One region of the Halomonas sp. CKK8 genome, then DNA from elsewhere that is predicted to be linked to it. Evidence: predicted binding sites of a transcription regulator. Region 1 holds the regulator's gene; each other region holds the start of a gene.

Evidence for each region. The regulator sigma-54, encoded in region 1, starts transcription at its own class of promoters, with help from an activator protein. The targets are predictions, from matches to a motif close to TGGCACNNNNNTTGCTNT.
Region 2: P8934_RS01520 (acyl CoA:acetate/3-ketoacid CoA transferase) is a predicted target of sigma-54. The motif match lies at 1,414-1,431, and genes of this name have one in related genera.
Region 3: P8934_RS18355 (nitrate reductase) is a predicted target of sigma-54. The motif match lies at 1,973-1,990, and genes of this name have one in related genera.
Region 4: speB (agmatinase) is a predicted target of sigma-54. The motif match lies at 1,838-1,855, and genes of this name have one in related genera.

Annotation. Positions count from the first base shown of each region.
Region 1 covers NZ_CP121193.1:1,330,950-1,333,840, reverse strand. Annotated here, with positions in the region: gene lptA (lipopolysaccharide transport periplasmic protein LptA) at 1-329, shown strand, start outside; gene lptB (LPS export ABC transporter ATP-binding protein) at 329-1,054, shown strand; gene P8934_RS06270 (RNA polymerase factor sigma-54) at 1,197-2,621, shown strand; gene raiA (ribosome-associated translation inhibitor RaiA) at 2,792-2,891, shown strand, end outside.
Region 2 covers NZ_CP121193.1:311,654-314,544, reverse strand. Annotated here, with positions in the region: gene P8934_RS01520 (acyl CoA:acetate/3-ketoacid CoA transferase) at 1-1,339, opposite strand, end outside; gene P8934_RS01515 (TRAP transporter large permease) at 1,557-2,855, opposite strand; gene P8934_RS01510 (TRAP transporter small permease) at 2,860-2,891, opposite strand, start outside.
Region 3 covers NZ_CP121193.1:3,897,338-3,900,228, forward strand. Annotated here, with positions in the region: gene P8934_RS18355 (nitrate reductase) at 1-1,828, opposite strand, end outside; gene P8934_RS18360 (ANTAR domain-containing protein) at 2,237-2,836, shown strand; gene P8934_RS18365 (CmpA/NrtA family ABC transporter substrate-binding protein) at 2,833-2,891, shown strand, end outside.
Region 4 covers NZ_CP121193.1:3,885,306-3,888,196, reverse strand. Annotated here, with positions in the region: gene P8934_RS18325 (cation diffusion facilitator family transporter) at 1-270, shown strand, start outside; gene P8934_RS18320 (sigma 54-interacting transcriptional regulator) at 299-1,717, opposite strand; gene speB (agmatinase) at 1,914-2,864, shown strand.

The DNA.
Region 1 (2,891 bases):
GCGCCAGGGTGGAGATCCAGCGCAACGACCAGGGCCAGCTGACCCGCGCCACCGCCACCGGCGAGCGCGCCTATATCGAGCAGAAGCCCGCCCCGGACGAGCCGCTGGTGCGCGGTTGGGGACGCACCATCGTCTACCACGTCGCCGAGCGCCGCATCGAGCTGATCGACCGCGCCGAGCTGCACCAGGGCGGCGACACCTTCGACGGCGGCTATCTGGAGTACTTCCTCGACCGTCGCGTGGTCCAGGCCCGCGCCGACGCCGAGGGCGTCGAGGAGCGCCAGCGCGTGCGCATGACCCTGGAACCCGAGCAGCAGGACGGCCAGTGATGAAGACCCTGAGCGCCCTCCACCTGGCCAAGAGCTACAAGCGCCGCCGGGTGGTGCAGGACATCAGCCTCTCCATCGAGCAGGGCCGGATCGTCGGGCTGCTCGGTCCCAACGGCGCTGGCAAGACCACCTCGTTCTACATGATCGTCGGGCTGGTGCGGGCCGACGCCGGGGAAGTCCGTATCGACGACCTCGACCTCTCCACGGCGGCCATGCACGAGCGGGCACGGGCCGGCATCGGCTACCTGCCCCAGGAGGCCTCGATCTTTCGCAAGCTGTCGGTCGCCGACAACATCATGGCGATCCTCGAGACCCGCCGGGACCTCGACCGCGCCGGGCGCCGGGCCCGGCTCGAGCAGCTGCTCGAGGACTTCCACGTGACGCATATCCGCGACAACCTCGGCATGAGCCTCTCCGGGGGCGAACGCCGCCGGGTCGAGATTGCCAGGGCCCTGGCCACGGAACCCGCCTTCATCCTGCTCGACGAACCCTTCGCCGGGGTCGACCCCATCTCGGTGGGCGAGATCAAGGGCATCATCCGCCAGCTCAAGGCCCGTGACATCGGGGTGCTGATCACCGACCACAATGTCCGCGAGACCCTCGACATCTGCGACACCGCCTACATCGTCGGTGACGGGCGCATCATCGCCGAGGGCAATGCCGAGGCGATCCTCGCCGACCAGCGGGTCCGCGAGGTCTACCTCGGCGAGGACTTCCGCCTCTGACCGCAATCATCTGATATGTCTGTCGTTATTCCGCGACGGCATGAAGATTGCGCATGGCACGATTGTTGCAGATTTTGCGCTTGCATGCCCCCTGGCCAGCGGCTAGGGTTGGGGTTTTCGGCAAGTCGAGGGCATTCGTCTCATGGCCATGAAGGCGTCCCTGCAACTGCGCGTCGGCACCCAGCTGACCATGACCCCGCAGCTGCAGCAGGCCATCGCCCTGCTGCAGCTCTCGACCCTGGATCTGCGCCAGGAGATCCAGCAGGCGCTGGAATCCAACCCGATGCTCGAGGTCGAGGACGACTTCGGCGAGCAGGCGGTGAGCGAGGCCCCCGACGAGGAGTGGGCCAGCGAGATACCCGACCAGCTCAGCACCGACAGCGACTGGTCCGACACCTACCAGGACCTGGGTACCGCGCCCGCCGGCGGCAGCGGCGAGGGGCCGGACTTCGAGCGCCAGGCCACGGGCCAGAGCCTCCAGGGCCACCTGGCCTGGCAGCTCGCCATGACCGACCTGGACGAGCGCCAGCTGCGCATCGCCGAGAGCCTGATCGATGGCGTCAACGGCGACGGCTACCTGACCCAACCCCTGGAGGAGATCCGTGACGGCTTGAGGGCCCAGGGGCTCGAAGGTCTCAAGACCCGCGAGGTCGAGCAGGTGCTGCTGCGCCTGCAGCAGTTCGAGCCCACGGGGGTCTTCGCCCGCGACCTGCGCGAGTGCCTGATGCTGCAGCTGGCCACCCTGCCCGATGACACCCCGCTGCTGCCCCAGGCGCGCCGCCTGGTCCGCCAGTTCCTCGAGGCGCTCGCCGGCGACGACCGCCGCCTGCTCAAGCGCCGGCTGGGGCTCGACGATGACGCCCTGGACACGGTGATCGCGCTGGTACGCTCCCTGGACCCCCGACCCGGCAGCGGCTTCACCGACAGCGATGGCGCCTATGTCATCCCCGACCTGATCGCCCGCCATACCCGCGATGGCTGGCAGGTGGAGCTGAACCCGGAGGCCATGCCGCGGCTGCGGATCCAGCCCGACTATGCCGCCCTGATCCGACGGGCCGACAAGAGCGAGGACAACCAGTTCCTCAAGGACCACCTGCAGGAGGCTCGCTGGCTGATGAAGAGCCTCTCCAGCCGCAACGACACCCTGCTGCGCGTGGGCCGGGAGATCATGGTGCGCCAGCTCGACTTCCTGGAGCACGGCGAGGAGGCGATGAAACCGCTGATCCTGGCCGACATCGCCCAGGTGGTGGAGATGCACGAATCGACCATCTCGCGGGTCACCACCCAGAAGTTCATCCACACCCCGCGCGGGATGTTCGAGCTCAAGTACTTCTTCTCCAGCCAGGTGGGGGGCGGCAGCGGCGAGGGGGATGCCCACTCCAGCACTGCCATCCGGGCGCGCATCCGCAAGCTGATCCAGGACGAGCCAGCACGCAAGCCGCTCTCCGACAGCCGGCTGGTCACCCTGCTCGAGGAGGCCGGCATCAGCGTCGCGCGGCGCACGGTCGCGAAGTACCGCGAGGCGATGGGCATCCCCTCCTCCAGCGAGCGCAAGCGGCTGCGTTGACGCCTGCCGCTGGCGCTCCCGCAGCCGCCGGACTTCCTCCTCCCTCGTGGACGCAAGCAGTTGAAATGACGCCGGTCATGCGCCCCTCGAATCCCCTCGACCGAGGGGGTATGCAGGGCAGCAAAAAGGGTTACAATCGACCCATAACCCGAAAGAGCAAGGAGCGTGTCATGCAAGTCAATATCACCGGCCATCATGTGGAACTGACCGACGCCCTGCGTGACTATGTGCAAGAGAAGCTCACCCGCGTCGAGCGCCACTACGACAACA
Region 2 (2,891 bases), 1.0 Mb from region 1:
GCTGGGCATAACGCCCACTGAAGGTGATCTGGTCGACGCGCTCGACAAACTTCTGGCGGCTGCCTTCCTCGCGGATATTGATCCTGTTATCGACAATCTCGATCTTGCTGCCGTTGGTGAAGGTGCCGCAGAACACCACCTTGCGCGCATTCTGGCTGATATTGATGAAGCCGCCGGGCCCCACCACCTTCTTGCCGAACTTGCTGACGTTGAGATTGCCTTCATGGTCGGTTTGAGCCAGCCCCAGGAAGCAGACGTCCAGGCCGCCGCCGTCGTAGAAGTCGAACTGGTAGCCGTGGTCGATGATCGCTTCGGCGTTGTAGGCCGTGGCGAAGTCACCACCACTGGCCGGCACACCACCGTAGGTGCCCAGCTCGGTGGTCAGGGTCATCAGATCACTGACCCCCTCCTCCGCCGCCACGCTGGCGACACCCTCGGGCATGCCGATGCCCAGGTTGACCACTCCACCCGGCACCAGCTCCATGGCCGCCCGGCGGGCGATCACCTTGCGGGGATCCAGCGGCATTGGCTTGATGCCGCCGAGCGGCATCTTGAGGTCGCCCGAGAGGGCCGGGTTGAAGTAGGTCGCCATGGTCTGGGTATGGTTCTCGGGTTTGGCCACCACCACGTAGTCGACCAGGTCGGCCGGGATCTTGACCTTCTGCGGGTGCAGGGTGCCGGCACAGGCCAGGTACTCCACCTGGGCGATGACGATGCCACCGCTGTTCCTGGCCGCCTGGGCCATCGACAGCTGCTCGAGGAAGATCGCTTCCCGCTCGAGGGTCAGGTTGCCCCTCTCATCCGCGGTGGTCGCTCGAATCACCGCCACATTCACCGGGAAGGTGCGATACATCAGCCACTCTTCATCTTCCAGCTCGATGAGCTTGACCAGGTCCTCGGTGGTGACGGTGTTGGCCTTGGCCCCCTCCAGGCGGGGGTCGACGAAGGTGCCCAGGCCGACCTTGCTGATTACCCCCGGGGTCTTGCCGGCGATGTGCCGCCAGAGGTGCGCCATCACGCCCTGCGGCAACAGGTAGGCCTCGATCTTGTTTTCGAGGACCAACTCTCCCATCCGCGGGGCCTGGCCGGTGTGGCCACTGACCAGGCGCTTGACCAGGCCCTCATGGCCCAGATGGCTCATGCCCTTGTCCTTGCCATCGCCACATCCGCAGCTATGTGCCACGGTCAGGTTGCGAGGCGCGCCCGTTTCCAGGAACCGGGTTTCGAGGGCCGCCGCCACCTCCTCTGCGAACCCGGCCAGGCCCGCTGTGGACCAGACCACCGTATCATCATGCTTGATGTGCCCTACCGCGGTATGGACATCTACTACCTTGCTCACAATGCTTACCCCATCATTATCTGTCGGCGTTCTGGATACGCCGTTCAGGGCCGGCAGGTCCCGCAACCCTAGCGACAGCAGGAACCGTTCAAGTCATCAGTACTGTGACTTTATCGGGGGTACCTACACGATCAGCCCATCTCGCAGCGATATCTTCTCGATCGGAAAACCCAGTCGGCACTACGCCTGCTTGTGATGCCCAAAGGCATTACCAGCATCAACTTCCAGTAAGAAACAGCACGATCTGCGGAAAGAAGGTCACCAGTGCGACCACGACGATATCCGCCACCAGGAAGGTCGTAACCCCCTTGAAGATATCCATCAAGGAGGCGTACTGACCCGCCACGCCCTTGATGACAAAGATATTCATGCCTACCGGCGGTGTGATCATGCCGATCTCGAGTAGTTTGACCAGCAACACCCCGAACCAGATGAGGCTGACATCGTAGAGCTCGAACACCGGCAGCAGCACCGGCAGAGTCACCAGCATGGCGCCGAAGGGTTCCATGAACAGCCCGAGGAAGAGATAGATCACCACCACAACCAGCATCAGCTGGAGGTAGCTCGGGTCCCAGCCGGTCACCGCACTGGTGATATAGCCCGCCAGGCCGCTCAGACTGAGAAACAGGGTGAACATGCTCGCCCCCACCCCGATGATCAGCAGTGCCGAGGTGGTCGAGAGCGTCTCGAGCAGCGCGGCCTTCATCACCTTGCCATTCAGCCGGCGCAGGACCAGCCCGATTAGTATCGCGCCGGCCGCTCCCACGGCCCCGGCTTCGGTGGCCGTGAAGAAGCCTGAAAACAGCCCACCAAAGACCAGGAAGCCCAGCACCAGAACTGGCCAGATCTCTACCAGTGCCTCTTTGGCGCCGATATCACGTGTATCAACCGCCTGGCGAGGCACGATGTCCGGGCGACGCCAGCTGACCAGCAGAATCACGATGCTATAGCTGATCGCGGTCAGCAGGCCGATGGTAATCCCCCCGAGGAAGACTTGGGTGATCGACACCTGGGCAAAGACCCCGTACACGATCATGAGTATGCTCGGCGGAATCAGCGCCCCGATGGTGCCTCCCGCGGCGATGGTGCCGCAGGCAAAGCTGGGCTTGTAACCACCACTGACCATCTCGGGAATGGCAATGCGTCCCATGGCAGCAGCACAGGCCACGCTCGAGCCACTGACTGCGGCGAACCCCGAACTGGCAAAGATGCTCGAGATCGCCACACCACCCGGCAACCAACGAAAGACCACCTTGGCCGCATTGAACAGGCCACTGGTGAGCCCTGTATGGAAGCAGACGAAACCCATCAGCAGAAACATCGGCACGGCGCTGAGGGTCCACTTGGCGATGAATTCGTAGGGCGTCGACGACAGCATGCCGATGGCAGTGTTCCAGCCGAACATCACGCTGATGCCAACCATCGAGACGGTGATCAGCGACAACGCCACGGGGACGCGTAATGCCAGCAACGCCAGGAGTGCCGCGAGCCCGTAGAAACCGATTTCAACAGACATGGAGTTACCCTTCTTGCGAGTCGGCGGGATAGGCCG
Region 3 (2,891 bases), 1.4 Mb from region 1:
GCCGTGGGGCCCGACCGGTGCGCGTCATGGTATGCCACTGGTCGCGCACCCGGCCGGTATTGAGGCGTAGCGGACGGGACGGGTCGAGTGACTGCGCGGGGCCGCGGGGCCGCACCGGCACCAGCCGGGCTCGCCCATCCGGGGTGGCAAACCGGCCCGACTCGAACAGCCGGGCGGTGCCATGGGGGGTGTCGGCCGTCACCGGCCACTGGATTGGGGGGAGGGCGTCATAGGCGGCACGGTCGAGGCCGGCCAGGGCGGAGATGTCGAACAGCCGGCTCCCCTCGTTTTCAAAGCCGGAGAGCTCCGCGTGCTCGTCGAAGATCTCGGCGGGATGGGCGTAGGCGAAGGCCTCGCCGAACCCCAGGCGCCTGGCCACCTCGACCATGATCCACCAGTCGTGGCGTGCCTCTCCCGGCGGCGGCAGGAGGCCGCGCTGGCGCGAGATGCAACGCTCGGAGTTGGTCACGGTGCCATCCTTCTCGGACCAGCCGGAGGCCGGCAGGACGATATCGGCGTAGGGCAGCAGGTCCGTGGCGGCCGCGCAGTCGGAGACGATCACCAGCGGGCAGCGCTCGAGGGCGCGGCGCACGCGGTTGGCATCGGGCAGGCTCACCGCCGGGTTGGTGCCCATGATCCACACCGCCTGCACCTCGCCACGCTCGATGGCCTCGAAGAGGGCCAGCGCCTTGTGGCCGGGCCCTTGGGGGAGGGTCGGCACCAGGCCCGGCGTGGTCCAGAAGCGCGTGACACGGTCGATGGCACCCGGCGTGTCGTAGTCCATGTGGGCGGCGAGCTGGTTGGCCAGCCCGCCCACCTCGCGGCCCCCCATGGCGTTGGGTTGGCCGGTGATCGAGAAGGGCCCGGCGCCTGGCAGCCCGATCTTGCCGCCCGCCAGGTGGCAGTTGATGATGGCGTTGCCCTTGTCGGTGCCGCTGGAGGACTGGTTGATGCCCTGGGAGAAGAGCGTCACCACATGCAACTGGGTAGTGAACCAGTAGTAGAAGGTCTCCAGCCGCTCCGGGTCGAGATCACAGTCGGCGGCGATTGCCTCCACACTGGCGTCCTCCTCCCGAGCCGCGGCCAGCGCCTCCTCGAGGCCGGCGGTGTGGCGGTCAATGTAGACCCGGTCGAGCCTGCCGGTGTCGGCCATGCGGGCCAGCAGACCGGTGAACAGCCGGCCATCGCTCCCCGGTGCCAGGCCCAGGTAGAGGTCGGCGATCTCGCAGCTGTCGGTGACGCGGGGGTCGATCACCACCACGCGCAGCAGCGGGTTGCGGGTCTTGGCGGCCTTGAGGCGCTGGTAGAGCACCGGGTGGTTCCAGGCCAGGTTGGAACCCACCAGCACCACCAGTTCGGCCTCTTCCAGGTCCTCGTAGCAGCACGGCACGGCGTCGGCGCCGAAAGCGCGCTTGTGGGCGGCCACCGCCGAGGCCATGCACAGCCGCGAGTTGGTGTCGAGATGCGGCGTGCCGACGAAGCCCTTGAACAGCTTGTTGGCGACGTAGTAGTCCTCGGTGAGCAGCTGCCCGGAGAGATAGGCGCCGATCGCCGCCGCCCCCCGCGACTCGCGGATGGCCGCCAGGCGAGTGGCCACGCTGTCCAGCGCGGTGGTCCAGTCGACCTCGGTGCCGTCGACACGAGGCCGGGTCAAGCGGCCGTGCTCCCCCAGCGTCTCGTGCAGCGCCGAGCCCTTGACGCACAGGCGACCGTAGTTAGCCGGGTGCTGGCCGTCTCCCTCCACGTGGATCATCTGCTCGTCGTCCAGCTGGGCCAGAACGCCACAGCCGACGCCACAGTAGGGGCAGGTGGTTCGGGCCTGTTGCATGTCGACCTCCTCGAGGCTAGCCGGAAATGAGCGGGCAAACGACGACGCCCACCGCGTCGTCCCGGAAGGGAAGGCGCAGGTGGGCGTCGTTGCCGTCTGCCGCGGGGATGACCGCCTGGGCACCCCGGGTTGTTGGCTCTATCTCAAGCAAGCCATGTGCCAGGCGACGAAAACCCTCGCCATCCTGACCGGTTGCCCTGCCCGACGGGACGCTCGCGGCGCGTCATGAGCGGCCCGCCTGCACCAGTCGCGACGCATCCAGGCAAGCGCCCGCACCACTGCAGTGCAGCATGAGGCGACCCGGTGGTGTCGCCGCACCGCCAAGGCCGCTCACTACCGGCAAAAGGCGAACCTGGAATGCATCTTGCTTACAGCTGGGCCAGACGCCAAACGACGAGCGATGTCACCATGCCCCCACCCCTGAAGATCCTGCTGGTCGACGACGAACTCGTGCGCGCCGCCATGGTCGAGGAGGCCCTGGCCCAGGAGGGTCACGAAGTGGCCTGTCGGCTACAAGGCCCGGCCAGCCTCAACGAGATGGTCGCCCGCCACCAACCCGACGTGGTGATCATCGACATGGAATCGCCCGACCGCGACACCCTCGACAGCATGGCGCTGCTCAACCGCGAGAACCCCCGTCCGGTGGTGTTCTTCGCCGACCAGCACGACCCCGACACCATGCAGGCGGCGCTCACGTCCGGCGTCAGCGCCTACGTGGTCGACGGCCTGGTCCCCGGCCGGGTCAAGGCGATCATCGAGGTCGCCATCGCCCGCTTCGACGCCTTTCAATCGATGCGCCAGGAGCTCGACAAGGTCCGCAACCAGCTCACCGACCGCAAGCGCATCGAGCGCGCCAAGGGGCTCTTGATGAAGCACCAGGACTGCGACGAGGAGCAGGCCTACCGCATGCTGCGCAAGATCGCCATGGACCGCGGCCAGCGCATCGCCAAGGTGGCCGAGAGCGTCATCGATATCCTCGAGCACCTGGACAAGGGGTCATTGCCATGAGGGACACCACCATGTCGTCTGCCGCGACACCGGAACTCGCGCACCTGACGCTCGG
Region 4 (2,891 bases), 1.4 Mb from region 1:
CGCTTCCCGGGGTTGCCGCTGCGCCCCGACGTGGAGGCCGCCCTGGCCGAGCGCTGGGGAGAACTGGACGTCTGGGCGGCGATCCGCGAGATGGAGCTGCACTACCTGGAGGGGGCAGTCACGGTGGTGGTCTGCCTGGACGAGCAATCGCCCTTCGAGAGTGACGCCGTGACCCGACGCCTGGAGGACCGTGCCCGGGACATCGACTGGCTCTCCCACGTCGAAGTTCGCCGCCTGGCGGACGCGCTGCACCTGCCGGCGACCGGCTGACACCGCCGGCATCTCCCCGTCATCATGATCATCGCCGGATGCGCAGGCCATGCTGCTTGAGCTTCCTGACGACGCTCGGCTGGCTGACGCCGAGCCGATCGGCGATGGCGTAGGTCGAGGAAAGAGACTCGCAGAGCTCGGCGAGGATGGTGTGCTCGGTACGGCTCAGGGCATCCTTGAGGCCTTCCTCCTCGCCGAGAGGCGGACAGGAGATGGGGCCCTGGTCAGCGGCGTCGGCGTGCCGGGGCGCGGCGGCAGGATGGCTCGGGCTCGGCGTGTCGGCATGGATCACATCATCGCTGGATAGCCAGGCCCGCTCCAGCCAGTTCTCCAGCTCCCGCACGTTGCCGGGCCACTCCTGGCGCATCAACGACTGCCAGCTGCTCCGAGCGAGGAGCTTCTCCTGGCCATAGCGTCGATTGAGCCGCTTCAGCTGGCGCTCTACCAGGCCGGGTATATCCTCGCGGCGCTCACGAAGCGGCGGCAGGGTGACCGGGATGACGTTCAGCCGATAGTAGAGGTCCAGGCGGAAGGCCCCTTCCTCCACCCGTTGGCCGAGGTCCTGGTTGGTGGCGACCACCAGGCGGAAGTCGACGCGACGGGACTGGTTGTCGCCCAGGCGAGAGATGCGCCCATCCTGGATGGCCTTCAGCAGCTTCGTCTGCACCCCCAGCGGCAGCTCGCCGATCTCGTCGAGAAAGAGCGTGCCGCCCGCGGCCTGCTCGATCAACCCGATGCGTCCGCCAGGCGCGGCACCGCTGAAGGCCCCGGCGCGATAGCCGAACATCTCCGCCTCGAACAGGCTTTCGGGGATGGCGGCACAGTTGACGTCCACGAAGGGGCCATCGCGGCGCGAGCTCCAGCGGTGCAGCTGGCGGGCGAAGGCCGTCTTGCCGACGCCGGACTCGCCGAGCATCATCACGGTCGCGTCGGTGGGGGCCACCCGGCGTAGCAGCAGGGCCACCTCCCGCATCAGCGGACTCTTCACCTCCAGCTCGCCGAGTTCGCTCTCCAGTGCCGCATCCTCCTGCTCGAGTGCCTGGCTGCGCTTCAGGTGGTCGCTGAAGCGCTGCTGCAGCAGGGTGTATTCCTGCTGCAGCAGCTGAAGGTCGGTGAGGTCCATGGAACGGCTGACCACGGCGACCAGCTTTCCCGCTTCGAAGACCGGATGGGCCTGGGCAATCACCCGGCGGCCCGTGCCGGTGCGCTGTGCGATCTGAGCGGGCTGGCCGGTGCGCATCACTTCCAGGCTGATCGACGGGTTCAGCACCCCATCGGCTTCGAGGCGCTGCACGGTGCTGGCACGGAGCTCTTCGCAGGAGATGCCGTAGACCGCGGCGGCACTGGGGCTTACATAGCGAACCTTGCCGTCGGCATCGACCACGAAGAAGTGGTCATGGGCGGTGTCGACGATGGTCCTGAGGATGAGGCTATCGATGGTGCTCATGTGACCGCCTTTGATTCATTGATGCATCAATGATTCATTATTGCATCGCTGACGGGCCGATAGTGATCCAGTTCTGGATCATTGTCCCGCAACAGGTCCGGCATGGCCCCGATAACGGGTTGGCATGGTTTCTGCAAATCAGTATGCAGAGCGCTTGGCGCTTTCAGCACTGACCAGGAAACCAGAGGACGTTCCCATGAGTGACTTCAACCAGCCCCTGGGTGGCAACGAGATGCCGCGATTCGGTGGGCCCGCCACCATGATGCGCCTGCCGACCCAGGAGCGCGCCGAGGGCCTGGATGCCGCCTTCATCGGCGTGCCCATGGACATCGGCACCTCCAATCGCCCCGGGACCCGCCTGGGGCCTCGCCAGATCCGTGACGAGTCGCGGATGCTGCGTCCCTACAACATGGCGACCCGCGCCGCGCCCTTCGACAGCCTGCAGGTCGCGGATATCGGCGATGTGCCGATCAATACCTTCAACCTGCCCAAGAATCTGGACATCATCTCCGGCTTCTATGACCGGGTGCTGGCCCATGACTGTGTGCCCCTCACGCTGGGCGGTGATCACACCCTGACCTGGCCGGTACTGCGCGCCATCGCCAGGAAGCACGGCCCGGTCGGCCTGATCCACGTCGATGCCCATGCCGATGTCAACGAGCAGATGTTCGGCGAGGAGGTGGCCCATGGCTGTCCGTTCCGCCGCGCCCAGGAGGAGGGGCTGCTCGACGCCAACCGCGTGGTGCAGATCGGCCTGCGCGGTACCGGCTATGCCGCGGAGGACTTCGACTGGTGCCGCGAGCAGGGCTTTCGCGTCGTTCAGGCCGAGGAGTGCTGGTACAGGTCGCTCGCGCCGCTGATGGCCGAAGTGCGAGAGCAGATGGGCGACGGGCCGGTCTATATCTCCTTCGATATCGATGCCCTCGACCCCTCCGTCGCGCCGGGCACCGGCACCGTGGAGATGGGTGGTCTCACCGCTCAGCAAGGACTGGAGATCGTGCGCGGTGCAGCGGGGCTCAACGTGGTGGGCGGCGACCTGGTCGAGGTGGCGCCCCCCTATGACCCGAGCGGCAATACCGCCCTGATGGGCGCCACTCTGCTCTACGAGATGCTCTGCGTGCTGCCGGGCGTGAAGCGTCGCGATTGAAGCCTCCGGCCTACCAATAGGCCTGCC